2 regions of the Chryseobacterium sp. B21-037 genome follow, and region 1 is predicted to be linked to the other one. Evidence: riboswitches for the same ligand, from Rfam matches in the RefSeq annotation. Region 1 holds a riboswitch; the other holds the start of a gene.

Evidence for each region. Region 1 has a riboswitch for thiamine pyrophosphate ahead of thiM (hydroxyethylthiazole kinase). Riboswitches for the same ligand answer to the same signal wherever they lie in the genome.
Region 2: it holds a riboswitch for thiamine pyrophosphate, as region 1 does, so the genes downstream of both, thiS (sulfur carrier protein ThiS) here and thiM (hydroxyethylthiazole kinase) in region 1, are expected to answer to the same signal.

Annotation. Positions count from the first base shown of each region.
Region 1 is NZ_JALGCB010000001.1:4,562,864-4,577,842, forward strand. Features, by position in the region: gene hxpB (hexitol phosphatase HxpB) at 1-203, opposite strand, end outside; gene tenA (thiaminase II) at 194-844, opposite strand; gene thiD (bifunctional hydroxymethylpyrimidine kinase/phosphomethylpyrimidine kinase) at 831-1,664, opposite strand; gene thiE (thiamine phosphate synthase) at 1,661-2,296, opposite strand; gene thiM (hydroxyethylthiazole kinase) at 2,296-3,090, opposite strand; TPP riboswitch at 3,149-3,241, opposite strand; gene MTQ00_RS20505 (carbon starvation CstA family protein) at 3,297-5,138, opposite strand; gene MTQ00_RS20510 (alpha/beta hydrolase) at 5,383-6,420, opposite strand; gene MTQ00_RS20515 (DUF3037 domain-containing protein) at 6,440-6,823, opposite strand; gene MTQ00_RS20520 (HipA family kinase) at 6,810-7,583, opposite strand; gene MTQ00_RS20525 (alpha/beta hydrolase family protein) at 7,720-8,568, shown strand; gene MTQ00_RS20530 (flavin reductase family protein) at 8,629-9,465, opposite strand; gene fahA (fumarylacetoacetase) at 9,575-10,822, opposite strand; gene MTQ00_RS20540 (hypothetical protein) at 11,040-11,495, opposite strand; gene hppD (4-hydroxyphenylpyruvate dioxygenase) at 11,565-12,695, opposite strand; gene MTQ00_RS20550 (hypothetical protein) at 12,925-13,704, opposite strand; partial or broken gene MTQ00_RS20555 (acetyl-CoA hydrolase/transferase family protein) at 13,815-14,979, opposite strand, start outside.
Region 2 is NZ_JALGCB010000001.1:3,303,485-3,318,463, forward strand. Features, by position in the region: gene MTQ00_RS14625 (outer membrane beta-barrel family protein) at 1-762, shown strand, start outside; gene MTQ00_RS14630 (HesA/MoeB/ThiF family protein) at 862-1,572, opposite strand; gene thiH (2-iminoacetate synthase ThiH) at 1,583-2,701, opposite strand; gene MTQ00_RS14640 (thiazole synthase) at 2,713-3,486, opposite strand; gene MTQ00_RS14645 (thiamine phosphate synthase) at 3,483-4,103, opposite strand; gene MTQ00_RS14650 (thiamine phosphate synthase) at 4,107-4,712, opposite strand; gene thiC (phosphomethylpyrimidine synthase ThiC) at 4,709-6,520, opposite strand; gene thiS (sulfur carrier protein ThiS) at 6,545-6,751, opposite strand; TPP riboswitch at 6,816-6,913, opposite strand; gene MTQ00_RS14665 (RluA family pseudouridine synthase) at 7,039-7,716, opposite strand; gene MTQ00_RS14670 (hypothetical protein) at 7,724-8,047, opposite strand; gene panB (3-methyl-2-oxobutanoate hydroxymethyltransferase) at 8,047-8,862, opposite strand; gene MTQ00_RS14680 (Crp/Fnr family transcriptional regulator) at 8,925-9,638, opposite strand; gene MTQ00_RS14685 (heavy metal translocating P-type ATPase) at 9,729-12,104, shown strand; gene ccoS (cbb3-type cytochrome oxidase assembly protein CcoS) at 12,214-12,438, shown strand; gene ccoN (cytochrome-c oxidase, cbb3-type subunit I) at 12,444-14,705, shown strand; gene MTQ00_RS14700 (cbb3-type cytochrome oxidase subunit 3) at 14,722-14,919, shown strand; gene MTQ00_RS14705 (cbb3-type cytochrome c oxidase N-terminal domain-containing protein) at 14,929-14,979, shown strand, end outside.

The sequences.
Region 1 (14,979 bases):
ATGTTATCCCAAGGGTATTTTTTATACCAGAATTCGGTAACCTCAGCAGTAGTCATCGTCTGAGTGAGCTGTGTGAATTCATCAGTAATCTTTACACCCAATGAGCTGAATACTTCGGACTCCGCTTGTTTCCAGAATTTTTCACTATCGATAAGAACACCGTCCATATCAAAAATAACAGCTTTTGCAGGTTTTATTTCCATATTTTTAATTCATAGGCCGCTTCCCAAAAATGGTACTCCATTTGGGTTGACATGATAAAAGCTTCTGTCATTTTATGTCTTGTATCATCTGTAGCTTTTTCTGCGATCTTATCACAAATAGCAATGGCATGATCTACAGCAGCAGAAAATTCCTCTCCGCCATAAGTATCGATCCACTTTTGATAAGGATTATTAATATTGTTCTGATATTTAAAGATAAAGTTTCCTACTTCCCTATAGATCCAGAAGCACGGCAACACTGCAGCAACTGCAACTTCAACACATTCCAGAGCAGCAGTACTCCTCAGAAAATGGATATAGTGATGACATGCAGGCTGTAAAACACCTTTATCGGTAACACCAAAATCCTTAAAATAAAATTCATGTAAAGCATTTTCGACCACGATCGCATTTTCGGCAAACCTGATAAAAGAAAGAACATCCTGGAGATCTGGGATCTTAGCAGCAATTAGCGAAAGCGTTCGTCCAAAATGTTCAAGATATAGAGAGTCCTGAGCCATGTAAAATTTAAAATTTTCAAGCGGCAAATTGCCAGCTGAAAGCTCTTTGATAAAATCCATTTGCAAAATAGACATGTATTTGTCTTCAATGGCTTGCCAGGTTTGTTCAGACCATTTCATTTTTGATCAGTTTTTGAGGGTTAAAAAAGTGATTAAGCGGGCCGTTTCCTAAACCGGTTTCTACATCTTTTCCATTTTCTATGGCTTTATAAACATATTGTTGTCCAAGAGAAACAGAATCAAATAAGGTTTTTCCCTGAGCCAGATATGCTGCTATAGCCGAAGAAAGGGTGCAGCCTGAACCATGGGTGTTGTGGATCGCCAATTTGATGGTTTCAAAGGTATGGTATTGATTATTTTCATCGTAGAATAATGAGGTAATCGTTGAGGTGTCCTGATGTCCGCCTTTTAAAAGAATGCTTTTGCAGCCCAGACCTTTGATCAGTTTTCCTGCTGCATAAAGGTCTTCAAGCGTTTTCACCTCCATGCTGGCTAAAATTGCTGCTTCATCCATATTAGGGGTAATCACATCTGCAATAGGGAAAAGTTTTTCTGTAATAGCGATAATAGTCTCTTCTTCTATTAAGCGATGTCCACTTGTCGCGACCATTACCGGATCGAATACAATAGGAATCTTTTTATATTTACCGAGTGTTGAAACGATGGTTTCCACAAGCTGGGAAGTATGGACCATTCCGATTTTGATTGCATCAGGAAAAATGTCATCTAAAATAGCTTCGATCTGATCAGCTACTGCTTCTACAGGAATTGGATATATCTTTCTTACTCCCTGGGTATTCTGGACCGGTAAAGCAGTTAACACCGATGTTGAAAAGCATCCCAGGGAAGAGGCGGTTTTAATATCAGCCTGGATGCCAGCCCCTCCGCTTCCGTCGAATCCTGCTATCGTTAATACGGATGGATATTTAAATTTTTTCATTTTACAATTTCATTTTTGAGTTCATAAGCTGCTTTTTGAGGATCATCAGCACCGCATATTGCAGAAACCACGGCAATACAGTCCGCTCCCGCGTCCATAATAGCCTTGGTGTTGGTTAAGTTGACACTGCCAATAGCAACAAGGGGCTTTGAGGTGAGTTGCCTTATTTTTACTATTCCTTCCAATCCCCATTCAGTAACTGTATCTGATTTGGTAGTCGTGCGGAAGACCGGGCTGATGCCCAGATAGTCTGATGCTGCAGTCTGATCATTTTCAAGCTGATCGAGATATTCAATGGAGTAACCAATCATTTTATTGTGAATGAGTGGCTGCTCCCTCAAATAGACGGGGCTTGCATCGGTATTACCCACATGGATGCCTGCCGCATTTACTTTTGTGGCCACTTCTACGTTGTCATTAATAATCAGAGGAATATGATGTTTTTCTGTAATTGCTATCAGTTGTCTGGCTTTTTGGAGGAATTCATCGGGAGTGCTGTTTTTCTCTCTTAGCTGGATGATATCAACGCCGCCTAGAATAGCTTGCTCTGCAACCTTTAAAAAGTCTCTTCCGGGACAATCTGCCTTAGAAATAACAAGGTAAAGCTGGTAAGGAAAAGGATGTCTATTCATTATCTTTCATACTTGAGATGACTGAGAAACTCCTCTTCGGTAATAGTATATAATTTATCGAGAAGGTTAAGCTGAAGGCTTCCAGGACCTTTGCTTTCCAAAACAGCCAGTTCACCTGCGATACCCATTAATGCCATTGCAGCCGCAGTTGCTTCAAAATACTTTTCGGTAACTCCTGCAAAAGCACCAATAAGGGCAGTTGCCGAGCAGCCTAATCCGGTAACTTTGGTCATTAAATGATGCCCGTTACGGATAAAGGAGGTCTGCTGTCGGTCAGTAATAATATCTGTAGCTCCGGAGATACAGACAATCGTATCGTGTTGATTGACGAGATATTGGGCGGCATTGATCGCTTCGTCACTTTTTGCTGTGCTGTCAACTCCTTTTGTAACGATTGTGTTTGCTTTAGCCAAAGCAATGATTTCTGATGCGTTACCTCTGATTACAGTCGGCCGGTACGGTAAAAGCTGGTGTAAAATCTCATCACGGAAACCCGTTGCGCCGGCACCTACCGGGTCTAAAATCCACGGTTTTTTTAATGAATGGGCAGCCTTTGCGGCTATTATCATTGACTCTGCCCCATATTCATCCAGCGTACCTATGTTAATAACGACTGAATGTGCAATACTGACCATTTCATGAATTTCAGATTTTGCATGCGCCATGATCGGAGAAGCTCCCACAGCCAAAAGGGCATTAGCTGTATTATTCATCACCACGTAATTGGTGATATTGTGTACAAGGGGGGATTGCTGTTTTACGAGCTGTACTTGTTTCCAAAGATTTTTATCCATTATTATTGATTAAATAAATAGCTTCAGGAAAAAATCCAAAACAAAAGTACATTGTAAAGAATGTCTTTTTGCTTTTCCCTACGTCGGTGTAAGCCGTATCAGGTTCAAAGGGACTCTCTCAATTCTTCTCAGAATACCCCTAAAGCATAACAAATGTAAGAAAAATATCAGATATGGCCTTATCATTAATTAGTAACCCAAACCTTTTATCTCTCTACCAGCTCCTTTACGCTTTCTCCGTAATAATCAATTTCCGATTTATTAATTTTGATAAGCTCATACCACTTTCTGAAGGCTCCTACAAATACAATAAGCATCAAGACCATCGCAACCACAGCAAGTGTTGCCAGTAAGTATTGCCCTTTGGGAATATAAATGGAGGTAACCTGGATATAACCTGCCCAGAATGTGATCCCTGCCATGAACACACCCGGTATAGCTGCACACAAGGCATATTTGCCTCTGTTTAACCGTATGAGCATTGTTGTACAGACGATCAGTCCACAGGCAGCAAGCAGCTGGTTGCTGATCCCGAATAATGGCCAGATACTACTGACGTTTCCTGTAAATACGAGATATCCCCATGCAAAAGTGAAGATCAGACTGCTGATAATAATCCCAGGGTTCCAGTTTTTGTCATTGAATTTCGGAATTACAGAACCCAGCATTTCCTGCAAAAAGAAACGTCCTACTCTTGTTCCTGCGTCAATAGCCGTAAGAATAAAAACAGCTTCAAACATGATTGCAAAATTATACCAATAAGCCATTAACTGATCCATATAGGGGATCTTATTGAATATATGAGCCATTCCCACAGCCAGAGATACAGCACCTCCGGTTCTGCCATGAAGATCGATCCCGATTTTCTGTGAAAAATAATCAATATCAACTCCGTGTAAAGAAGGATGAGCAGCCAGAAATGCATCATAAGAGTCTTTCGGAGTGTTTATGGCAAAATAATCTCCGGGCATTAATGTACATGCTGCGATCAATGCCATTAGGGCAACAAATCCTTCAACAAGCATTGCTCCATATCCTACAAAAAGAATTTCCCTTTCTTTATTTAGCATTTTAGGCGTTGTTCCGGTTGCTATAACAGCGTGAAAACCCGAAATAGCACCACATGCGATAACAATGAAAATGAATGGAAGGACAGGTCCTCCGATCACAGGTCCGCCACCGTTTACAAACTGTGTAAGGGCAGGCATCTGTATCGTGGGATGGATCACAATTACTCCGATAGCAAGCATGATGATAGTTCCGATTTTCAGGTATGTCGACAGATAATCCCTTGGGACGAGCAGCAGCCATACCGGTAGAACGGATGCCAAAAAACCATACAAAGGAATAGCTATAGAAATGGTGGTGATATCCCAGGAGAACAAATTATGCATGGTTTCATTCTGCATCAGGTTATGCCCTCCGATAATACCCGCAATAAGAAGGACTCCTCCTAGGATACTGGCAAAAGTGACACTATTTTTGCGATAGCGCATAATCAGACCCATAATGATGGCAATAGGCATTGTAATCACTACGGTAAATAATGACCATGAGGCTTCGTGCATAGCATTGATACACGCCAACGATAGTCCTGCCAGCGTAAGAATGAGAATGAATAAAATGGCAAACCCAGCTACTGTTCCGGTTGTTTTTCCAATTTCTTTAGAAGCAATGGTTGCCAGACTCTGGCCTTTATGCCTTACGGATGCGAACAAAACGACCATGTCATGAACACCACCTCCCAATACACAGCCTATCAGAATCCACAATGCTCCGGGAAGGTATCCGAATTGCGCGGCAAGAACAGGCCCAACCAATGGTCCGGCAGCTGCAATTGCAGCAAAGTGATGTCCGAAAAGAACGTTCTTATTAGTTGCAACATAGTCTTTACCATCCGCAAACTCCAATGCAGGAGTCGTATTTTTGTTATTAAGACGTAATACCTTATTGGCGAGAAAAATTCCATAGATACGATATGCTATGGCGAAAATAAGGAGCGATGTGAAAACTAAAGTTAAGGCGTTGATGTTATTTAGGAAATCCATATCGTCTTGATTTTTTATGAATAAATAATTAAATTTTTTGTTTAATTTATTTTGAATAATTTAAACAATGGCCAAGTTAATTATTTTGTAAATAAAAAATAAGAATATGTATACTAATCTAGCAAATTAACAAAACTTGAAAATAATTACTTATTTAATAGTCTGATAATTAATATTTTATATTGTTATCCGTTTGAGTTAACTATAATTTATTGTTAGTTTAGAAGTATATTTCATTTCAACATTAATGATTCCTGGGCTTAGTCTTTCTCTGAGAAACAATAAAATCTACCATTTCATCAACAAGCTGATTAAGGTAGTTTTTATCGGTGGTTCCGAAGCCGTGTATACCATCTTCTACGATAGTCAGTTTATTTTGTACTTCATTTTCTTCAAGTTTTCGTTCCAGTAGTATCGATTGTTTGAGAGGTACAATTTTATCCTTATTTCCTTGCAGAGTTAGAGTTGGGGTTGCATGATCAGCATAGGTTACCGGTGAAAGCGTTTCAAAGTATTTGATGACTTTCTTCTTGTCTTTTTTGATGTCGTATCCTGAAATTCCTAAGATCAGTTTTCCCCTTAGATCAACAATTTTCTTTGAAAAAAGGCTAATAAAAAAGGCACCTACATTTCCCACACGGGTATGTAAAAGTTTATTAAGATCAGTAGGTCCGAAATTATTGACTACATAATTTACTTTTGCAGAATAAGATGAGAGCTCAGGTGCTCCGACGAATTCATTATCTTGTGTATAGGCAGCCAGCAATGAAAGATGCGCCCCGGCAGACGCCCCGAAAAGTCCTATATTGTTGGTATCAAAGTGATATTTATCTGCGTTCTTTCTGACCCATCGTATAGCATCCTTAGTATCCTGGATAGGATTTGGAAAATGGATATCTTTATTCACTAAAGTATAATTGATGCTGATTACAGTATATTCCTTTTCTACCAGCTTGAGAATAAGGTTTTCTATATAGGAATCTGCGTGAATGATCTTATCACCGCCGACCCATCCACCTCCATGGACATAAATAAGCACAGGATGTTTTTCCGCAGAGGTTGTTTTTGGGCTGTACATATCCAAAGCTATTGAACCTTCCTTATTGGTTTTATAGAAAATATCTTCTGATGAAATGGTCCTTTCTTTTAAAAGACTGCTTTTTGGGGCTTTAGGCTGAAGCTGATTCTGGGAAAAAGCGACAGGGGAAATGCTCAGAAGTAAAATAAAAAACAGGTTTACATAAAACCTGTATACTGTAATATTGCTTTTGAATGATGCCATATAATTTTTGAGAAATTGGTTATTTTACTAACTCCTCAAAAAGTTTACCAAAAGTTTTTTCAAGATCTTTGGATTTTCCGGGATGAGGCCTTGATGTTTGTATAACGGAACTTCTTACCGCTGTTAACCAGCGAAAACGCTCGGGAATATCAAGAAGGGCTATTGGTCCACCATCCTTATCTCCATTGGCAATCTTTTGAAAACTTTGCAGGTTCTGAATAATGTCTTCATAGTCAAGTTTGCTGTGCATAAGTCTGAATTTATCTGGGCATAGATAAAAATCTACACGAATGAATTTTTCTTTTTTTGAAAACATCACGAGGCCTATATTGAAAAATTCTTCTCTTTCAACCTTAGGTACCAGACGTATTACGGCATATTCGTATATTTTATCCTCTTGCATTTTTAGCTTCGTTTACAAAGATTTGTGAATTTTCTAGCCTTGTTTTCATAAATTGGAAGTACACCTCACGAATTTCTTCAGGACTTTCATCCGCATCGTTCCAGTGTAGCCAATCTTCGGGAATCAGATTTACAATTTCCCGGAATACTTTTTCATTTAAAACCTCATGTGCCCATTGATCGGCTTCATCCAGCATTTTAGCTTTGGGAAGAAGAACATGGTCTTTTACATATTTGAAAGGAGTCTTTGCCGCTGCATCAAAGTTTTGCCATGAGTGATGAAAATAAAAAGAAGCTCCGTTATCAATTACCCAGAGTTCCTTATGCCACATCAGCAGATTGGTGTTTTTATAAGTACGGTCGATGTTGGTGATGAATGCATCCAGCCATACTATTTTTGAGGCCAGTAGAGGATCGATGACTACACCCGGATCATATGTGATCGATCCGGAAAGATAGTGAAGTCCCAGATTCAGCCCTTCCGAAAATTTTAGCAAATCCTGAATTTCTTCATCAGCTTCCGTTCGTCCAAAATCTACATCCAGGTTTACAAAAACAAGCTCAGGAATTTTTAATCCCAAAACTTCTGTTATTTTTCCTCCTAAAAGTTCAGATATCAGCATTTTTACTCCGTGGCCGGCACCCCGGAACTTCAGGACATATTTAAAGTCATCATCAGCTTCTGCCAAAGCCGGAAGCGAACCTCCCTCTCTTAATGGAAGGATGTAGCGCATTACCGTTACTGTTCTTAAATCCAACATACCGCAAAAATAAGATTTTACTTTGTGTTTGTTCCTATTTTTAATATTTTTAGTTGAAATTATGTCAGCTATCAAAGTGGAAGAAATATTCTTGTGATAAGATGTTCTTTTCTGGCTGATTCTTTAAGAAGTGAGTATGGAAGTTATAAAAAAAGAGAATATTGTTATTTCAAATCCTGAAACAAAGGATTTTCTTGCAGATGCTTATTATCCGGAAAGTAAACGAAAATTACCACTGGTAATTTTTGTACATGGATATAAAGGGTATAAAGATTGGGGAGCATGGGGGCTTATGGCTGAAAAAATAGCAAAAGCCGGTTTTTTCTTTGTTAAGTTTAATTCCTCCCATAACGGGACAACAACAAATGATCCTCATAACTTCGGGGATCTGGAAGCTTTCGGGCAAAATAATTATTCTAAGGAACTTTCCGATCTCGGTGCTATTATTGATTTTTTTATTACAGATGATAGGGTAGATGATCAAAAGGTTATTTTAATAGGGCATAGCAGAGGAGGAGGTATTTCGATTATAAAAACCTCCGAAGATGAAAGAATAAACGGCTTAATTACCCTTGCAAGTGTAGATACCCTTGAGCGTTTTCCAACAGGAAATGCTTTTGAAAACTGGAAAAAAGAAGGTGTGTATTATGTTATGAATGGCAGAACAAAGCAGGAAATGCCTCATTATTTTCAGTTTTATAAAGATTTTGAAGAGAATGTGCATCGTTTCGATGTAGAAAGAGCAATGGAAATGGCAAAAGCTCATATTTTAATTATCCATGGCACCAACGATGAAAGTGTTGCTCCAAAAGAAGCGGAACATCTTCATATTTTGAACCCGAATTCTGAACTGTTTTTAATTGAAGATGCGAATCATACATTCGGAGCTAAAGAGCCCTGGGAAAGCCTGGATTTACCGGAAGACCTGAATAAAGCTATTGAAAAATGTATTGACTTTATTAACGATAAGATTGTACACGAATAAAAATAAAAAAGGAGTGGCAACGTCACTCCTTTTTTATTTTAGATCTTATAGATTTCAAGTTTAGTCATTCTGTGTCTGCTTGGTTAAAATACTCCAGGCCTCGTTAATTTTACTTTCAAGCAGAAGTTTCTGCGCTTCCTGATGAATGTTTTCTTCAGAATGAAAACTACCGTCCGGTAAAACTTCAATGTTGGCAAGCATACCCAGGTCATTTCCTGTAAAAATTTTACTGTATCTTATTTCAATAGGAAGAAGATCAAATCCAATTCCCTTTGTTACCAATGGTTTAGGAACTTCAAAAAGACTGTTTTCATTACTTCTTGAGTACCAGTTTACTCCCAGACGGGCTACCATATCCAGTTTTTTCTGATCCAGATTGCCTTCCTCGTTAAGATATTCTTCCCTTATGTGAATCTTCTGTACTTCGCAGATGATCAGATTTCCTGCTCCGCCCTGATCTCCCAGGGATTTTATTTCGAGTACTTTACATTCAAAATTAACCGGGCATTCTTCAATCAGTTTGGGCTGTACAAGATCAGCGTCCTTCATTGTAAGGCCGGATTTGATGAACTCATTAACCCCGTCTCCGTATTCTGTTGAAGCTAAAGATATTTGTTGTACAATAGGAAAATTGACTGTTCCGATTACCACCTCTGGAACTTCTGAAACATTTTTCAACGTGTGTTTAGTGGTGTTATCACGGACTCTCCTTGAAGGTGAAAAAATCAGGATAGGTGGAACGGTACTGAACATATTGAAAAAGCTGAAAGGCGATAAATTAATAGTACCATTCTTATCAACTGTCGAAGCCAAGGCAATAGGCCTCGGTGAAACAGCGGTCTGCATTATCGTTTGTAATTGAACCGGTGTTATTTCAGATGGGATAACTGTTTTCATATTTTATAATAAGTCACTTCAGTTTTATCAATATTAATTGAAAAACTAAAGTGAACTTAATTTTACCATAATATTTTAACTTAAGTAGCTCAAACGTTTTTAACTCTTTTTATAAACTTGGAATTATTTTACCAGATACTTCCCCGAAACCTACTCTTACGCCATCTTTTTCAGCCCATGCTTTCATGGTAATGGTATCATTATCTTCAATGAATTTTCTTTCCTGGCCGTTACTTAGCTGAATAGGATTTTGGCCTCTCCATGTCAGTTCAAGCATAGATCCGAATGATTTTGGATCGCTTCCTGAAATAGTACCACTGGCATAAAGGTCACCAACTTCAAGATTACAACCGTTTACCGTGTGGTGTGCCAGTTGCTGGGTCATATTCCAGTACATGAATTTATAATTGCTTTCAGAAATTAGGTTTTCTTCTCCGTTTTCAGGCTGTAAGTATACTTCAAGGTTGATATCATAATTTTTATCACCTTCAAACTTCAGGTAATCCAAAACTTCCGGATCCTGTACCGGTGAAGCGGTTCTGAAAGGAGCTAATGCTTCTAAAGTAACAACCCATGGAGAAATAGAAGAACCGAAGTTTTTAGCTAAAAACGGTCCAAGCGGAACATACTCCCATGCCTGGATATCTCTTGCAGACCAGTCATTAAAAATAACCATCCCAAAAATTGCATCTTCAGCATCTTTTGTGGAAATGCTCTCGCCCATATCCGTATTTTTGTTGATAACAAAAGCCATCTCTAGTTCAAAGTCCAGCTGTTTAGAAGGGCCGAATACCGGCTTTTCTGCATCAGCAGGTTTAGTCTGGCCTTTGGGACGGTTGATATCAGTTCCTGAAATCACAATGGACGATGCTCTGCCGTGATATCCTACAGGCAAATGCTTCCAGTTGGGTAATAACGCATTGGCAGGATCACGGAACATTTTTCCTACATTGGTGGCATGTTCGATGCTGCTGTAAAAATCGGTGTAATTTGGAATATGCAGAGGCATTATCATTTTTACCTGATCCAGTTCGTAGAAAGCATCTTCTATGGTTTTCTGGTCTTTTGATAAAGTGGAGCCTTCCTGTAATAATTCCTGGATTTTAGTACGCACGGCATTGGTAATGGGTTTCCCCAATTCAATGAATTCGTTAAGGGTATAAGCTTCGAAGACGTTATCTTCAAGTCCTTCAATATCTTCAAAATAGCCCAGATCATACAGGCTGGCAAGGTCAATGACCTGATCACCGATTCTGGTGCAGCATCCGATATATTCTTTATTGAAAACAGCTACTCCAAAAGGAATATTATGTATAGAAAAGTCTGAATTTGAGGAATACTCTACAAATGATTTCATAAGATTGTAATTTAATTAAGATTAATAAATCTGTTAAAATTTGGGTTCCAATATCTCAAGCGGCCGTAGCAGAAAAGCGATGTTTTCCAACTAAATATTCTTAAAACTCCTTGACTGGTTATCCAATGATCACCTGTCGGTTCAATATTGAGATATGAAATAAATTACCTTCTCACTACGCTCTTCGCAAATACGAGCGCCCTCAAGATATTTTGTATTATTTTTTTGAATAAGAGGCTTCGTCAATCCACCTGTCTTTAGTATTAACGTCAATCAGATATAAGATATTATCCTGTCTTGTTAATAATAAGGTTTTGGTTACCGGCATAGGAACTTTTTTTCCCTCCAGGATATTGGCTCTTAAAGAAACAATATTTTTTTTCCTGATGATATCGCCGGTAAAAACATTAGAACTGCTTTCTCCTGTGGCTTTATCATCGAAAACTTCAACATAGGTTGCATTATTTCCTTTTATGATAATGAAATCCCTTTCCGTATGGTCGTCAAAATCTTTGATAAAGACAAATTTTTTATCATCAATATTTACATTTTCAAGATGTTGATTGATGCCTTTTCTTTCTTCAAGTCTGGTAAGAATTTCATTCAGTGTTCCATATTGAGCTTTTAGCCCTAATGCACTGAAAAATAAAATTCCGAATACAATTTTTTTCATATTAAGTGTTTAAAAAAAAGTTTTGTCAGGACTTTTCATCCTGACAAAACTTAGTATTGTTATTTGGGATTAAAGATTTCCTCTTTTTTCCTGTTCTCTTTCCAAAGCTTCGAATAATGCTTTAAAATTACCTGCCCCGAAACTTTGTGCGCCATGTCTTTCAATGATTTCAAAGAATAGGGTAGGACGGTCTTCTACCGGCTTGGTAAAGATCTGTAATAGATAACCTTCCTCATCATGATCGATCAAAATTCCTAAATCCTGTAGTTTTTTAAGATCCTCATCGATGTGACCGACTCTCTCAGGAACCATGTCATAATATGCTTCTGGTGGTGCGGAAAGGAATTCTACTCCTCTTTTCTTAAGTTCTGTTACCGTATGAATAATATCTTTGGTAGCAACAGCAATATGCTGAACACCTTCACCTTCATAGAAATCAAGATATTCTTCTACCTGAGATTTTTTCTTTCCTTCTGCAGGTTCATTGATCGGGAACTTGGCATATCCGTTTCCATTGGACATTACTTTAGACATCAGGGCAGAATACTCTGTATTGATCTGCTTGTCATCAAAAGAAAGAATGTTCACAAATCCCATTACTTTCTCATACCATTCTACAGTAGGAATCATTCTGTTCCAGTCTACATTTCCCACACAGTGGTCTACATATAATAAACCTGTTTCTTCCGGCTGATAGTCACTTTCCCACTTCTCGTAGCCAGGCATGAAAGGTCCTGTATAATTTTTTCTTTCAATAAACATGTGAACGGTCTCTCCGTATGTATAGATTCCGGACATTTTTACTTCTCCATGCTCATCTGTTAAAGTTACAGGCTCCAAATAAGGCTTACCACCTCTTTTGGTCGTTTCCTCAAAAGCCTTGTAAGCGTCATCCACCCAAAGTGCTAAAACTTTTACTCCATCTCCGTGTTTTTTTACATGTTCGTTGATTGGTGATTCAGAGGTAAGTCCTGTCGTTAAGATTAATCTTATCTTTCCCTGTTGAAGAACATAAGAAGCACGATCCCTTACTCCTGTTTCAGGACCAGCATATGCTACAGACTGAAAACCAAAAGCGGTTTTATAAAAATGAGCAGCCTGTTTAGCATTTCCTACATAAAACTCAATGTAATCTGTACCATTAATTGGCAAAAAATTCTCTGCTTGAGCAATTTTTTCGGCAAATGTAAGTGTTGACATATTTTCTTTTTACTTTTATTTTTATTGGTATGCAAATTACAAAAATCTTAGATATGGCAAAAGTATTAATGGGAAATCCTCAAATTGAGTTAACATAATCTTAAAGAAAAGTTCATTTAAGTAATTTTAAGTTTAATTTATTACAATTCGGTTAATTACATTTGTAATACAAAGACAAGTGAAAGAAAGATATTTTCGAAAATTTGAAAGCCGTAGATTCCTACGGCTTTCATTTTTTATTGTTGAGTCTACCAGCGTCGGGATTATAATTATCCCATATTTTCCAGACGTTATCTATCTTTCTGATAAAGTAGATCTGGGTGTTCAATTGGTTAACAAAATTCTCTTCACCGGTTTCCCCTATTTTAAACAATAGGTTCCAGAATTCCTGAGTCTCCAGTATTTTTTTATCCGGTTCGTCTGTGACCATGTGAATATCAAAAACCTCAAAGTTGGAACGGTTGTTCTTGGTTATAAGCTGAAACTTTCTTTCACATAATTCTTTGCTGAACTGGGTTGCTCTTTCGAGAAAAGGCGAGTCATCGAAAACAAGATCCTTAAAAAGTGCGGTGTCGTGTTCAGGAAACTTTTTATAAAAGTTAAAAGCTGTAGAGCAGTATTCATAGACCATATTGCTGAAAAATGCTTCATCATCCGTACCATTGTCCTGTTTTTTTTCTCTTGCAAACTGAATATAATCGTTCAGATCTTTGAATCCTAAAAAGATACAGATCTTATCGAGTGTCTTTAAAAAACGAAGATCATTGTGGGTTTTATCCTGATAATCATTTTCAAAAAAGCGTTGTAAAGTGACGTGCGAAATGGTATTCCCTATTTCAAATTTTCTTCCTCCTTTCAGTTCTTCAGATTCTGAAAGTTCCTCTTTAATGATTTCAGAGAGAATAATGTAATGGCTTCTTTTCCAATCTTTAACATTTCCTAAAACTGAATTTTTTATTTTGGAATGTTTTACTATTTCCTCCCGGATTGAGTTATATATGGTTTTCAATTTCCTGACTTTAGAAGGTTTTTATCAAAAATACTGCCAAAGAATTATAGGATATTTTTATCAATCCCTTTTTGTTCGGTTAAAAATCCGTTTGAAATATATCAATTCTCTTAATGTTTGAATCTTTCAAAGGCTGCTCTTTCCAGCATCTCTCTGTCGTCAGGGTGTGCGATACTGATTAATTCCTGGGCACGCTGACGAAGATTTTTTTCCATACAAATAAGCTGTTCCATATTCTGTGACAACATAATGGATATGTCCTCTCGTAGTTACAACTCCTGCTCCCTGTTTCAGGTAAGGGACAATTCTTGACACTCCTTTTTTGGTTCTGGAAGTGATAGCAATAATAGGTTTTTCCTCCTTCGCTTAACGCAGCTCCTCTCATAAAATCCATTTGTCCTCCGATACCACTGTATTGCAAAGTGCCTATCGAATCAGCACAAACCTGCCCTGTAAGATCAATTTCAATAGCCGAATTAATTGCAACCATTTTTTTGTTACGCATAATGTTGATTGGAAAATTCACATCACTTACGTCTTTAAAAGCAAAGACGGTGTTATCATCTACATAGTCGTAAAGCTTTCTTGTTCCGAAACAAAAGCTAGTAATGGTTTTATTATCGTTGTATCCTTTGTACTTATTGTTGATGACATCATTTTGGATAAGGTCTATCACTCCGTCACTCAGCATTTCGGTGTGGATCCCCAGATCTTTATGATTACCCAGGCATTTAAGAACAGCATCCGGAATTGTACCGATACCCATTTGTAAGGTTGATCTGTCATCGATCAGTTTCTGCCACATTTTTGCCGACCAGCATTTCTTCGGGCCCCACCTTGGATCCGTAATCTACAGTAGGCAATTCTTCTTCGTGCCACACAAGCTTATGAATGCGGCTGATATGGATCATTCCATCCCCGTGTGTTCTGGGCATCAGGGGATTAACAATAGCGACAATTATTTTTGCTGTATCTACAGCAGCTCTCGCAACATCTACAGATGTGCCCAGCGTACAAAAACCATGTTTATCAGGAGGAGAAACGGTAATTAATGCAACGTCAAGGGGCAGGATATTGTTTCTGAATAAAATCGGAATTTCACTTAAAAATACAGGAACAAAATCTCCCCGCTCTGAATTAACAGCTTCCCTCACCGGAGTTGAAACAAACAGGGAATTAATAAAAAAGTTATCCTTGTACTGAGGTTTTGCAATTTCCACATTTCCCTGTTGGGTAATGGAGACCATTTCCACGTTTTCGAGCCTGTGGGATTGT
Region 2 (14,979 bases), 1.3 Mb from region 1:
CAGGGACCGAATACCCAGGTTACCGGAAATCCGAATCTGCAGCCTACGATCTTTGACAATTATGAAGTAAAACTTTCTGCCTTTGATTATGCATTCATCGGATATAGTGTAAGCTCAGCTAAAAATCAGGTTGCACAGATCATCAGAAAAAATGGAAAAAACCTGTTTAATGAGCAGATAAACATTTCCAGCATGAGGATCCACAATTTCAATGTAGGGCTTCCTGTCCCTTTCATGATTTTTAGTAAGCCCATGAGCGAAATCATGAAGTTTGATTTTAATCCAGACAAAATCAATTTTATGTATCTGTATGCCGGATATCAGAAACATGATATTGATAATTTAAACAACAAAGGATTCTGGATTTTCAATGTGATGACCCAACTTATTCTGCCTAAACAGATTAAGCTAACAGCAAACTACAGCTACCTGACGCCAAAAGCAGGTTATTTCTACTTCACAGCAGAAAAACCATTCAGCAATTCACTGGATATTACACTGACTAAAAAGTTTTTGGATAACCGTCTTACTGTTTCTGTTTTTGCTAATGATATTTTTAACGGACAGGTAATGCAGGTCCGTTCTAATCCGCCATCCGGAGAAGCGGTTACTTTGAGAACAAAATATGACACAAGAAATTTCGGACTTTCCATTAATTACAAGATCCCAACCAAAAACAAACTGGCTAAAGAGGATCCGAATATCTTAAACAGCAGCAAGAAAGAGGATAACGGAGGGGTAATGCAGCAGGATAGTAAATAATCAGGTTATAGTCTTTTAATACTACATCAACATATCAATTATCATAAAATCGGGCAGTAAGAATATTCTTATTGCCCGATTTATTTAAAAACAATATAATTAAAAATCGATGGTGCGAAATCTCCAGTCCAGAGTATCGACCAAAGTCAGCTGATTGGTATTCACAGGAAGATCTGTAATTATTTTCAGGCTCAGATGTGCCATCATACTTCCTATTATTCCGGGTAATGATCCCAGAACACCTAAACTATCACAATCCGGGGTATCTTCATCCACCGGTGGTTCAGGAAAAAGATCCCTCAGGTTTTTACTCTCTCTGTAATTAAATACTGCCACCTGACCGGAAAAGCCCAGAATACTTCCATAAACCACCGGCTTTTTTAGTCTCACACAAGCATCATTAATTAAATACCGTGTAGAAAAGTTATCTGATCCGTCTACAATCAGGTCATATCTGGAAATTATCCTTTCAACATTTGAAAGATCTATCTTTTCATCAATGGGAATAATAGTAATATGCCTGTTAAGTGCTTCAACAAATTGTACTGCGCTGGACACTTTGGATATCCCTACACTTTTTTCATTATGAATAATCTGCCTGTTCAGATTATGAAGCTCTACTTTATCAAAGTCTGCGATCCCTAAAATGCCAACTCCTGCCGCTGCCAAATATTGAATAACAGGACTCCCCAATCCACCAGCCCCCACAACAAGCACTTTCGCATTAAGTATTTTTCGTTGCCCTGAAGTACCAATCTCATCAATAAAAATTTGACGGCTGTATCTGGAAAACATTTCTTCGCTATTCATGATCATTCTATTAAAAACCACTGTACACAGAATCCCAATCTTTCATAACAGGATCATATCCCGCATTCCTGATCACATTTTTTATATCCTGCATGCTTCTTTCATCACTGGTTTCAAATTGTTCCAACGATTGAGGATCTACAGCATAGCCTCCCGGATTAGTCTTAGATCCGGCACTCATGGAAGTGGCTCCAAGAGATACAATATGATTTCTGAAATTTTCATTCTCCCTGGTAGAAATGGAAATTTCAAGATCTTCATTCCATATCCGGTAAGCACAAATGAGTTGCAAAAGCTCTTTATCTTCCATAATGAAGTTGGGTTCTATGATTCCCTCAGCGGGCCGTAATCTCGGAAATGATACGGAAAATTTACTTTTCCAATATTGCTTTTGCAGGTAATCAATGTGGGCTGCATTGAAGAAGCTATCGACTCTCCAATCTTCCAATCCTAATAAAACACCTAACCCCATTTTATGGATCCCTGCTCTTCCTATTCGGTCAGGTGTTTCCAGACGAAAATTAAAATTTGATTTTTTACCTTTCGGATGATACTGCTTATACACTTCCTGATGATAAGTCTCCTGATACACAAGGATTGAATGAACTCCTTCCTGATGGAGTAATCGGTATTCATCTTCTGACAATGGCTGTACTTCGATAGAAATGTTGGCAAAATGGGATTTTAATAACCGAACAGCATTCAGAAAGTAGGCAATTCCTACGGTCTTATTCGCTTCACCGCTTACCAGCAATATATGATTTACTCCCATCGCCTTCAGAACCGTTGCTTCTATCATAATCTCAGTATCGGAAAGTGTTTTTCTTTTCAGTTTATTGTCTAAGCTAAAACCACAATAGGTACAAATGTTCTGACATTCGTTACTAAGGTATAAAGGTGCATACAGCTGGATTACTTTGCCAAAACGTTTTTGGGTAATCGCTCTCGCCATGCCAGCCATCACTTCTAATTTCGGTGCCGCAGCCATTGAAATAAGATTAAGGAAATCATCTAATGTTTTCTGCTTCTTCTGAAGGCTGTATTCTACATCGGATAAAGTGACATTTTCCAGTTTTTGTTTAATATCATTCCACTCATAGGATGTGAAAACCTCCTCAAAATTTTTCATTCTAATACGATTTATTCAAATAAAAATGAAGTCAAGGGGCTTGATGCCTCAGCATGGGAACTAATCGAGCCCAGTCCGGCTTCATAAGCTCTTCTTCCTGCAATAACCCCTTCCTTAAATGCAATTGCCATACTGATCGGATCCTTTGCCACGGCTATAGCAGTATTCACCAATACGGCATCAGCACCAATTTCCATGGCCTTTGCCGCATCAGATGGGGCTCCTATTCCTGCATCAACTACCACAGGAACTTTGCTCTGGCTAATGATAATTTCCAGGAAATCCAACGTCCGAAGACCTTTGTTCGTTCCGATAGGAGCTCCCAATGGCATAACCACTGCTGTCCCTGCGTCTTCTAACCGTTTGCATAAAACGGGATCAGCATGAATGTAGGGCATTACAATAAACCCAAGCTTCGCAAGTTCTTCCGTTGCATATAATGTTTCTATAGGATCCGGCAGTAAATATTTAGGGTCCGGATGTATTTCCAGTTTCACCCAGTTTGTTTCTAACGCTTCTCTGGCCAATTGCGCAGCTAGTACCGCTTCTTTGGCAGTACGGGCTCCGGAGGTGTTAGGCAGAAGATGGGTATTGGTGGGCTGCAGTGCCGTGAGAATACCATCATCCTCAGATTGAGCATCAATTCTTTTCAGTGCCATTGTCACCATATTGCTTTCTGATGCAATAATGGATTGCGTCATTTCTGCCAGATTTCCGAATTTACCCGTTCCCAGAAATAGCCTTGATTCGAAACTTCTTCCTGCAATTGTTAGTATATGATTCATTTGAAAGATTTTATAAATTCATTAACGACAGACGGCCTGCCTGTAATTTGTCCGGAGACAGCAACTCCATGGATTCCAATTTCCTGTAATAATTCTACATCTTCAAGACGTACACCTCCAATTGCATAGATTGCAGGAATTTTAACCGATCTTTTTTCTAAATCCCGGATCAGTTGCTGATACCCTTTAAAGCCCAGTACCGGACTTAATTTCTCCTTTGTCGGTGTATACCGCAATGGCCCCAAACCGATATAATCACAAGATTCATCAATTCTTTGCAGGACGTCCTCTAATGTATTAGCTGTTCCCCCGACTATTTTTTCAGGACCCAGAATTTGTCTTGCCTGAGTGATTGTATCATCATCTAATCCTAAATGGACACCATCAGCATCTACGAGTTCTGCCAAATGTATGTGATCGTTAATAATACATATTGCCCCGTATTCGGTACATTGTAATTTTGATTTTTCACACAATTCAAAAAGCTCTTTCCCAGGCGCGTTTTTCCAACGAACCTGCACCCACTTTACACCGGCGTCCAGAGCCCTGTAAATATTCAATTCCTGTTCTTCTTTTGTATTTCCCTGGGAAATATATTGTAATTTTTCTTTGACCAATTTCTACCTGTTTTGATAATTATATTCCAACATTCTATTCCTGCACTGATTAAATGCCTTTACAGGTTGCTCATTCATCCAGATCCCTCCCAGCAAGGCAAGACCTTCTGCTCCCGATCTCAGTGCTATCTCCATGTTTTCCTCATAGATTCCTCCTAAAGCAATAAGTTTCACATCATGATTATTCCGAAGTCCTATCCTCTCCAAAACCTTAGAATGTTCTCCATATCCCGGTTTTGAAATGCTTGAGAAAAATGGACTGAAAAAAGCATATTCCCAATTGGGCTCAAGAGCATTAAAACAAATGATATCATGTACCGATGTAGAGATTACCGAACCTTTTGCACGCCATGAATGCAATCCATTAATACGGTCCTCTTCTCTGAAGTGTATTCTTGAAATGCCATATTCTGCTGCCAGGTCAAAATAACCGTGCATTACCAATCGATGACGGAATGATGCATCGATCTGATCCAAGAAAACGATCATTTCTACCTCAGTGATAAAAGGTTTCCTGATATGAAATAATTCCAGCCCATCCTGAAACATCTTATTGACACATTCTGCTTCATTGATTAAAATGTTTTCAGGACTTATGACAATGATCATAAATAAATTTCCTTTCCGTTCTCGATAAACTCCTGTGATTTTATCATCATCCCCATTTCAGCGGATTCCCGTATTTCCTGAGTAATTTTCATGGAACAGAATTTAGGACCACACATGGAACAAAAATGCGCAATCTTTGCTCCCTCTGCCGGTAATGTTTCATCATGATATGCTTTTGCCGTTTCAGGGTCCAGGGAAAGATTAAACTGATCTTCCCATCTGAATTCAAACCTTGCTTTACTCAGAGCATTATCTCTGTACTGAGCACCTGGATGTCCTTTTGCCAAATCCGCAGCATGTGCTGCCAGCTTGTAGGTAATAACCCCGTCTTTCACATCTTTTTTATTGGGTAGTCCTAGATGTTCTTTAGGGGTAACGTAACAAAGCATTGCACATCCAAACCATCCGATCATGGCAGCTCCGATTCCTGAAGTTATATGATCATAGCCCGGTGCAATATCTGTTGTTAACGGCCCTAACGTATAGAAAGGTGCTTCGTGGCACTCTTCCAGCTGCTTATCCATATTTTCTTTGATCATATGCATCGGAACATGACCGGGACCTTCAATCATTACCTGTACATTGTGTTTCCAAGCAATCTTCGTAAGCTCTCCTAAAGTCTCCAGCTCTGCAAATTGTGCAGCGTCATTAGCATCTGCAATAGATCCCGGACGAAGTCCGTCACCTAAAGAAAAAGCTACATCATATTTTTTCATGATTTCACAAATCTCTTCAAAATGCGTGTACAAGAAGTTTTCTTTGTGATGATAAAGACACCATTTAGCCATAATAGAACCTCCGCGCGAAACAATTCCCGTTACTCTATTAACGGTAAGGTGAATATATCTGAGCAGCACTCCTGCATGAATGGTAAAATACGAAACGCCTTGCTCAGCCTGCTCGATCAGGGTATCTCTAAATACTTCCCAGGTAAGATCTTCAGGAACTCCTTTCACTTTTTCAAGTGCCTGATAAATAGGAACAGTTCCGATAGGTACAGGACTATTTCTGATGATCCATTCCCGTGTTTCGTGAATATTTTTTCCTGTGGAAAGATCCATAATAGTATCCGCACCCCATCTGCATGCCCACACTGCTTTTTCGACCTCTTCATCGATACTGGAAGAAACAGCACTGTTACCAATATTGGCATTTATCTTTACTAAAAAATTCCGCCCTATAATCATCGGTTCACTTTCTGGGTGGTTGATGTTATTAGGAATGATTGCCCTTCCGGCAGCAATCTCTTCTCTTACAAATTCAGGAGTAATCTTATTTTTAGGAGTTCTTGCCCCGAAATTGTTCCCGGCATGCTGGGAAGACATTTCTTTGGAAACAAAATCAAGCTGTTCTATTCTTTGGTTTTCACGGATGGCAATGTACTCCATTTCAGGAGTAATGATCCCCTGTTTTGCATAGTATAACTGGGTTACTTCCTTTCCTTCCAGAGCGACTTTTGGCTTATGGTTATAAGAAAAACGTAATTCATCCAGTTTCGGATCTGCCAAACGGGCTTTCCCATATTCGGACGATATTCCGTCGAGAATTTTTACATCTCCCCTTTCCAGTATCCATTGCTCTCTTATTCTTGGAAGTCCTTTCTGGATATCGATCTGCGAATTTTCATCCGTATAAGGTCCTGACGTATCATAAACCGTGACAGGAGGATTATTCTCCAATGTTCCATTGCTGAGCTTTGTAGGGCTCAATAGGATTTCGCGCATAGCAACCTTAATAGGATGAATGCTTCCTTCAACATAAATTTTCTTTGAGTTCGGAAATGGCGAACGCGTAATTGAATGTGCCATAAAATTATTGGGGTTTTACGAAGATTAGCCGCCCTGTGTTGCGGTAATAATTAAAATTGAATCCTGGTCCTGAAGTACAGTATTCTGCCAGGAGGAAATGGGAATAATACGATTGTTTAAGGCAACAGCGATTCCTTTTTTGCGGCCGGGTGCCTCCAGAGCCATCAAAGCCTCCAGGTTTTCCGGTGGAATATCGAAAGTTTTCCGTGTGTGATTGATTATAAGTTCCATTCCAAGATTTTTGTTATAAATCACTTTAGGAATGGCTATAATTGTACAATAGAAATGTACAGCAAAAAGTCATCTCACTTTTCCCTACGCTGGTATGATCCAGATCAGGTTCAAAGGGTAAAGTCTCAGTCTGCTTGTGAACAGACACCCCTAAAGTATGGGACGAAGTTAGTTATTTTTTCAAAACAGGCAAAATGATTTCATTAAAAACAAAAAGACCATCTGCTTTTAGAGGGTCTTTTGTATGTTTAATAGTATAATGTTAAGATTAACTTTTATATTCAGACTTATTCTTCGCATGCTCTCCATATGGCATCATTTTGCGGAACAGGAGCTACAATTCTGATCTCTTCTTTGGTCACGGGATGGATGAATGTAAGCATCCGTGCATGAAGATTGATTCCTCCATCCGGATTGGACCGGGGTGCTCCATATTTCAAATCACCTTTTATTGGAACTCCAATCTTGGAAAGTTGAGCCCGGATCTGATGATGTCTTCCTGTTTCCAGATCAATTTCAAGAAGCATATAATTGTCCAGGGTTTTAATAACATTATAAGTTAAAATTGCCTCTTTCGCTCCATCTGTTGCCTTTGGAAAAACAATGGCTTTATTATTTTTCTCATTTTTCTTTAAATAATGAACCAGCCTCTGGTGATGCGGAATCATTTCTTTAGCAACAACAGCCCAGTATGTTTTTTTAATTTCCCTGTTTTTAACCATCTGGGTAAGACGGGAAAGGGCTTTTGAGGTTTTGGCATAAATAACCAAACCTGATGTCGGACGATCTATACGATGAACCAAACCGAGAAAAACATTTCCCGGTTTAGCATCTCTTTTCTTTATAAAGTTCTTTATTGATTCTAATAACGATTCATCACCGGTCTTGTCACCCTGTACAAGCTGACCGACTTTTTTATTTACAACCAGGAGATGGTTGTCTTCATAAGCAATCTGCTCCTCCATTTTACATTTAATTAATCTGTCGTCTGTTCGACAAAGAAAGAATAATCCCTGCAAGAAGCCCAAGTGTTTTCATTGCAGCCAGCCTTGATTCCAATGGAAGAAAAGCGCCAACAATACAAAGACCTGCGGCAGCATACATTGGATATACAAAATTTCTGTTAGACAGAAAAGGAGCTTGAATGGCAAAACTTATTCCTATGACGATGTAAAATACCCTTTTCGAGAGAATATCATTAGTTTCCGGTGAAAAGAAATTGAACCATCCTACGGCAAGGCAGATCAATGCGATAACGGAAATAACTCCTTGTATAGTCTGTTGATTATCTCTCATTAATAGCTTTCTTTTTCATTAGGAAAGGTAACCTCTTTTACATCTTTTACATATTGTGCAACCGCCCCTGTGATTTCACTGTAAAGATCAAGATATCTTCTCAAAAATTTTGGACTGAACCCCTGGTTCATTCCTACCATATCATGATAAACCAAAACCTGTCCGTCACAGTCAGGGCCTGCTCCGATTCCGATTGTCGGAATCGAGATACTTTCAGATACTTTTTTAGCCAAATCTGCCGGAATTTTTTCTAAAACAACAGAAAAGCACCCTAATTCTTCTAAAAGCTGCGCATCACTGATCAGTTTCTCAGCTTCTGCTTCGTCCTTCGCTCTTACTTTGTAAGTTCCGAATTTATAAATAGACTGAGGGGTTAATCCTAAATGCCCCATCACAGGAATTCCTGCATTAACAATTTTCTTGATTGATTTTGAAATCTCTTTACCGCCTTCAATTTTCACAGCATGGGCACCGCCCTCTTTCATCATTCTCACGGCAGACTCTAATGCTTTTTCAGGATTACTCTGATAAGTTCCAAAAGGAAGGTCAGCAATAACGAGAGCTCTGTCTACTCCACGTACAACGCTTTGAGCATGATAGATCATCTGATCAAGAGTAATAGGCAGCGTAGTTTCAAAACCTGCCATTACATTGGCTGCAGAATCTCCTATCAAAACAGCATCTACTCCTCCTGCATCTACCATCTTTGCTGTAGTGAAATCATAGGCTGTAAGCATTGTTATTTTTTCCTTGTCGAACTTCATTTTACGCAAGGTTTCAGTCGTAACTTTTTTTATTTCAGAATGAACAGACATAATGTATCTATATTTTAAAAGTTAAAAAGTCGGCTTCCGCCGACTTAAATTTTTTTTATGATTTATAAAACTACGTGACCTAGTTTCATTAGTTTGTCGTGGTTGAGGATCTTGATGTTTCTTCCGTCCACTTCTATCAGATCATCCTGTTTGAATTCGGAAATCAGACGGATAGCACTCTCGGTAGCTGTACCGATGATATTGGCAATTTCTTCTCTTGTTAAAGAAATTTTGATAAACCCTTCCGGATCTACTCCTAATTTCTGTTCCAGAAGCAATAAAATTTCAGCCAATCGCTCTCTTACGGTTTTTTGAGCAAGGAAAGTAATCGTGTTTGAAGATTCTCCTAATTCATAAGCTATTTTCTGAAGCATTACGAAAGACAATTGAGAATCCACCTCTAAAAGATACATAAATACATCTGCAGGTAGAAAAGTACACTCAATATCAGTCATTGCTTCAGCTTTAGCCTGAAAATTTTCTCCGCAAAGTAAAGAACGGTAGCCAATAATATCACCTTCTTTGATAAACCTTAAGATCTGATCTTTTCCAAAGGCTCCGGATTTAGAAAGTTTAGCAGCACCATTTTCTAAAAAATATACTCCCTTTGGAGTTTCTCCATCTTCGAAAATAGTATCGTGTTTCTGAAATTTTAATTTCTTTTTTGTGCTAATGTATTTTTCAAAATCTGCGCTTGAAAGTCTTTCCTTAAAAGATTTATCATTAAAAACTCTGGCGAACCTCTCTTCAATTGCAATCTGTTGTTCCTGCGACATTTTAATATGACATTTATCACAAAAATAGAACATTTTAACTCGATAAACAAAAAAATTTGTTATAATTTTGTACCTCAATAATTTATGAAGGTGAGCGAGAACTGTTTCCATTGTGGTCAAGGCATAGAAAAAGAACGAATTCTTTTTGATGAAAAAATTTTTTGTTGCAACGGTTGCAAGTCAGTTTACGAAATTCTGAATACCAACAATCTAAGTAATTTTTATGAACTGAATAAAAGAGCAGGAATTCGTCCGGACGAAAATTCCTCTCAGTTCGATTATTTGGACACCCCGGAAATTTTTGAAAAAGTCACCGATTTTTCAGAAGGCAATACAAGCCTTGTGACTTTTAAAATCCCTGTAATCCACTGCTCATCTTGCATCTGGCTTTTGGAAAGCCTTCATACCCTGAACGACGGCATTAAATATTCACAGGTCAATTTTACCAGAAAGACCCTACAGGTTTCTTTCAACCATAACGATCTAAAACTAAGCGAACTCGCTAAATTTTTAACCAACCTCGGATACAAACCGGTCATTAGCCTGGAAACGGCAGAGAAAAACGTGGATCATCTTGATAAGTCCCTTCTTGTTAAACTTGCCATTGCCGGTTTTGCGTTTGGGAATGGAATGTTCCTTGCTTTTCCTGAGTATATTGGAGGTGAAGATTATTGGATGCAGCACTACAAAGGACTTTTTAGAACATTAATGTTTCTGCTTGCCATTCCTGTAGTTTTCTATTCAGCTTCAGATTATTACAAATCGGCCTGGTATGGTTTAAAGAACAAGATCGTTAATATTGACGTTCCTATTGTTTTGGGTATTTTCGTTCTTTTCGGAAGAAGTATTTATGAGGTAGCAACAGACTACGGACCTGGCTATTTCGATACACTTTGCGGGCTATTATTCTTCATGCTGTTAGGAAAAACCTTCCAGAAAAGAACTTATAGCGCTCTTTCATATGACCGTGATTACAAATCTTTTTATCCAATTGCAGTTACCAAAGTCGATTTTGATGGAAAGCAGGACAATATCTTACTTTCAGAAGTTAAAGTAGGAGACCGGATTCTGGTTAGAAACCAGGAAATCATCCCCGTAGATGCTATTCTTATTAACGGGGAAGGAAATATCGATAACAGTTTCATCACTGGTGAAAGTGAAAGCATAAGTAAACAACCGGGAGATAAAATTTTTGCCGGTGGAAAACAGATAGGTTCTTCTCTTGAACTTGAAGTGATCAAAAATGTGGACCAAAGTTATCTTACTCAACTTTGGAATAAGGAAGCATTTAAGAAATACGAAACAGGACTTGACACTCTCACCAATAACATCAGCAAGTATTTCACATTTATCATCTTAGGCATAGCTTTGATTTCAGGAATTTACTGGTCATTCATTGATCTGGAAAAAATGTTCCAGGTGGTATCTGCCATATTGATCATTGCCTGTCCTTGCGCGCTGGCGCTTTCCGCTCCTTTTACTTTCGGGCACATTATGAGGATTTTAGGACGAAATAAATTCTATGTAAAGGATACCCTGACCATTGAGAAAATTGCAAAAATCGACACACTTGTATTTGATAAAACCGGAACCATTACCCACCGCAAAAAAACAAATATCAAGTATGAAGGTTCCACCATTTCAGAATTCGACTCACTGAATATCAAAACCTTATTAAAAAATTCAAATCACCCGCTTTCAAAATCTTTATACGAATTTATTGATATTAATGATGACTACTTCCCTGTTGATAATTTCGTTGAGACCTCCGGGAAAGGATATGAGGCTACTGTAAGAGGAGCTCATTATAAGATAGGATCTGCAAAATATAATAATCAGGAATCTAAAAATCTTGAAACGGCAGTCTACATCAGTAAAAACAATGAATTTCTAGGTAAATTCATATTCAAAAATGAATATAGAAGTCGCCTTAAAAACTTATTCAAAACGCTCAACCATTATAAAATCTTCATTTTAAGCGGAGATAATTCTTCTGAAGAAAATCAGTTAAAGGAAATTATCCCCAACTATCAGGCGATGGCATTTAATCAAAGCCCGGAGGATAAATTAAATTACATCAAGCAACTCCAGGATAAAAATTACAAAGTTGCCATGTTGGGAGATGGATTAAATGATGCAGGAGCATTGAAACAAAGCAATGTAGGAATAGCCATTGCAGATGACACCAATACCTTTACTCCTTCATCTGATGTCATCATGAATGGTGACAAAGTGGTTACCCTTGACAGGTACCTGAACGTTTGCAAAGGCTCAATTACTATTGTTAAAATGACATTCATAATAAGCTTTTTATACAATATAGTAGGCTTAAGTTACGCTGTCACAGGCCATATGCATCCGCTATTCGCAGCGATAATCATGCCAATAAGCTCAATCACTGTAGTTGCATTCACTACAATTTCAACCTGGATCTTAGGACGGAAATACTTTACCAAAGAGGCGTAGAAGCCCTTATTTAGACTGATTTTAAATTAGCAAGAATCGGTATTTCGTGATGAATGTCATTATTTTTCACTAAATTTGAACCCCGAAAATAGGTTAATTTTGTTGTCTGATGGATATTCTATATTTAATGATCCTATGCAGTGTTTCTTTAGCTGCAATTTTCTTGGTCGTTTTTATAGTTAACGCCCGAAAAGGACAGTTTGAGGATGATGAATCTCCTGCTGTACGAATTCTTTTTGACTCCGGTGAAATAAAGGAGAAAGAGAAAGATGGCAACAAAACAGACGAGAAAGAAAAAGGAGAAAATAATAAAATTGAAGAAAAAAGTGAATAGTTGATATGGAGACACAAAAGTTTAGTTATGACAACAGTATTGTTCGGGCATTTCTTTATGCGACCATAGTTTTTGGGCTTATAGGGTTTTTGTTCGGGCTTACAGCAGCCTTAATGCTTTTCTACCCTGAACTTCCTGAATTTTTATTTGGTACAGATGATACTACCATTCAGAGTTTGAAGAGTGGTAATATCCAAGGGCTAATTAATACTCATGGTGCATTTGGTTTTGGTAGAATCAGAATGTTGCACACCAACACGGTAATCTTTGCATTCGTTTGTAATATCGTTTATACCGGTATTTATTACTCATTACAGAGATTATTAAAAACAAGAATGTATAGCGATACATTATCTTGGTTACATTTCTGGACTTGGCAGTTTATGATTGTTGCTACGTTCATTACATTCTTTATGGGGATCAACACCTCTAAAGAATATGCTGAGCACGAATGGCCAATCGATATATTAATTGCTTTCTCATGGATCATTTTCGGTATCAACATGTTCTTAACTATTGCTAAGAGAAGGGTAAGACACCTTTATGTAGCTATCTGGTTCTACATTGGTACCTGGATCGCAGTAGCAATGCTTCACATCTTTAATAACTTAGAAGTTCCGTTATCTTTCACAGGATGGAAATCATATTCAGCATATGCAGGGGTAAAAGATGCTATCGTACAATGGTGGTATGGTCACAATGCAGTAGCATTCGTATTAACAACTCCGGTTTTAGGTTTGATGTATTACTTCTTGCCAAAAGCGGCAGACAGACCGGTTTTCTCATATAAACTGTCTATTATCCACTTCTGGTCATTAATTTTCGTATATATCTGGGCTGGTCCTCACCACCTTCAGTATACTGCACTTCCTGCATGGGCACAGGCAGTAGGAACAGGGTTCTCTATTATGCTTATCGCTCCATCATGGGGAGGAATGCTTAATGGTCTTCTTACCTTAAGAGGAGCATGGGATAAAGTAAGAGAAAATCCTATCCTTAAATTCTTCGTGGTGGCTGTTACATGTTATGGTATGGCAACTTTTGAAGGACCGCTTTTAGCAACTAAAAATATCAACAAGATCGGTCACTTTACTGACTGGGTAATCGGACACGTACATTTAGGTGCACTGGGATGGAATGGTTTCATGGCATTCGGTGTAATCTATTATCTTGTACCTATCTTGTGGAGAACAAAATTATGGTCTGTAAAACTAGCTAACTGGCATTTCTGGTTAGGGACTTTAGGAATTATTTTCTATGCAGTACCAATGTATATTTCAGGATTTACTCAAGGTTTGATGTGGAAACAGTTCAATCCAGACGGAACCCTATTGTGGAAAAACTGGTTGGATACTGTAACAGCTATTATCCCTTATTTTAAAATGAGATTCTTAGGAGGATTCTTCTACATTTCAGGAGCTATTTTAATGATCGTAAACGTTGTTGCAACGGTAAGAAAAGGATCATTCCAGAAAGAAGTTCCTGCAGAAGCTCCTGCTTTAGCAAACATCAGCAAAAACAGAAAAGAAGGAGAAGGAACTCACCTATGGTTAGAAAGAACTCCTGTATTATTAGGTATTTTATCTTTCATCACTATTTCTATCGGTAGTTCAGTTGAAATTATACCTACTTTATCACTTAAGAAAAGTGTACCTACCATTTCAGCAGTGAAGCCTTATTCTCCGTTGGAACTTGAAGGTAGAGATATTTATATCCGTGAAGGTTGTAACGCTTGTCACTCTCAGATGGTAAGACCATTCCGAGATGAGATCGTAAGATTTAACGGTAAAAACGGACAATATTCAAAAGCGGGTGAGTTTGTTTATGACAGACCATTCTTGTGGGGTTCAAAAAGAACGGGACCGGATTTACATAGAGAAGGAGGGAAAAACCCTAGTTCTTGGCACTATAAGCACATGTATAACCCAAGATCGACATCAGCGGGTTCTATCATGCCTCGTTACCCTTGGTTAATCGCTACGAACTTAGACAGATCTAAAATGGTTGATAAAATGTTACTGATGAAAAATACTTTTGACGTACCATATACAAAGCCTCAGATAGATTCTGCAAACAAGTGGGCAGATAACCAGGCAGCGAAGATTGTAAAAGATATTTTCTCTGAAGCAAATGACCTGAAAGAGGCTTATGCGAAGAGACCTAAAGGTGAACTAGAGAAAAAAGAGGTTGTAGCCCTTATCTCTTATCTTCAAAGATTAGGTACTGATATCAAAACAACAGAAATAAAAACAGCAAGTAATAACTAAAAAATATTAAAGCTCAATGATTCCTCAGAACTTTAAAGATATATTATCCAATACAGAAAACGCTGGTTTTTACCAGACGCTGGCTCTGATTTTCTTTATGCTGTTCTTCGTAGCTTTGGTAATATATGTTTTTAGCAGACCTAAAAAATATTACAAGGAAGAAGAAGAGGCTCCTCTGCAGGATGACGAAGACGACTTTAATTTAAAAAATTAAAAATTTATTATGAAACAAAGAACACCGGTTGTTGTAAACATTTTAATAATAATTGGACTT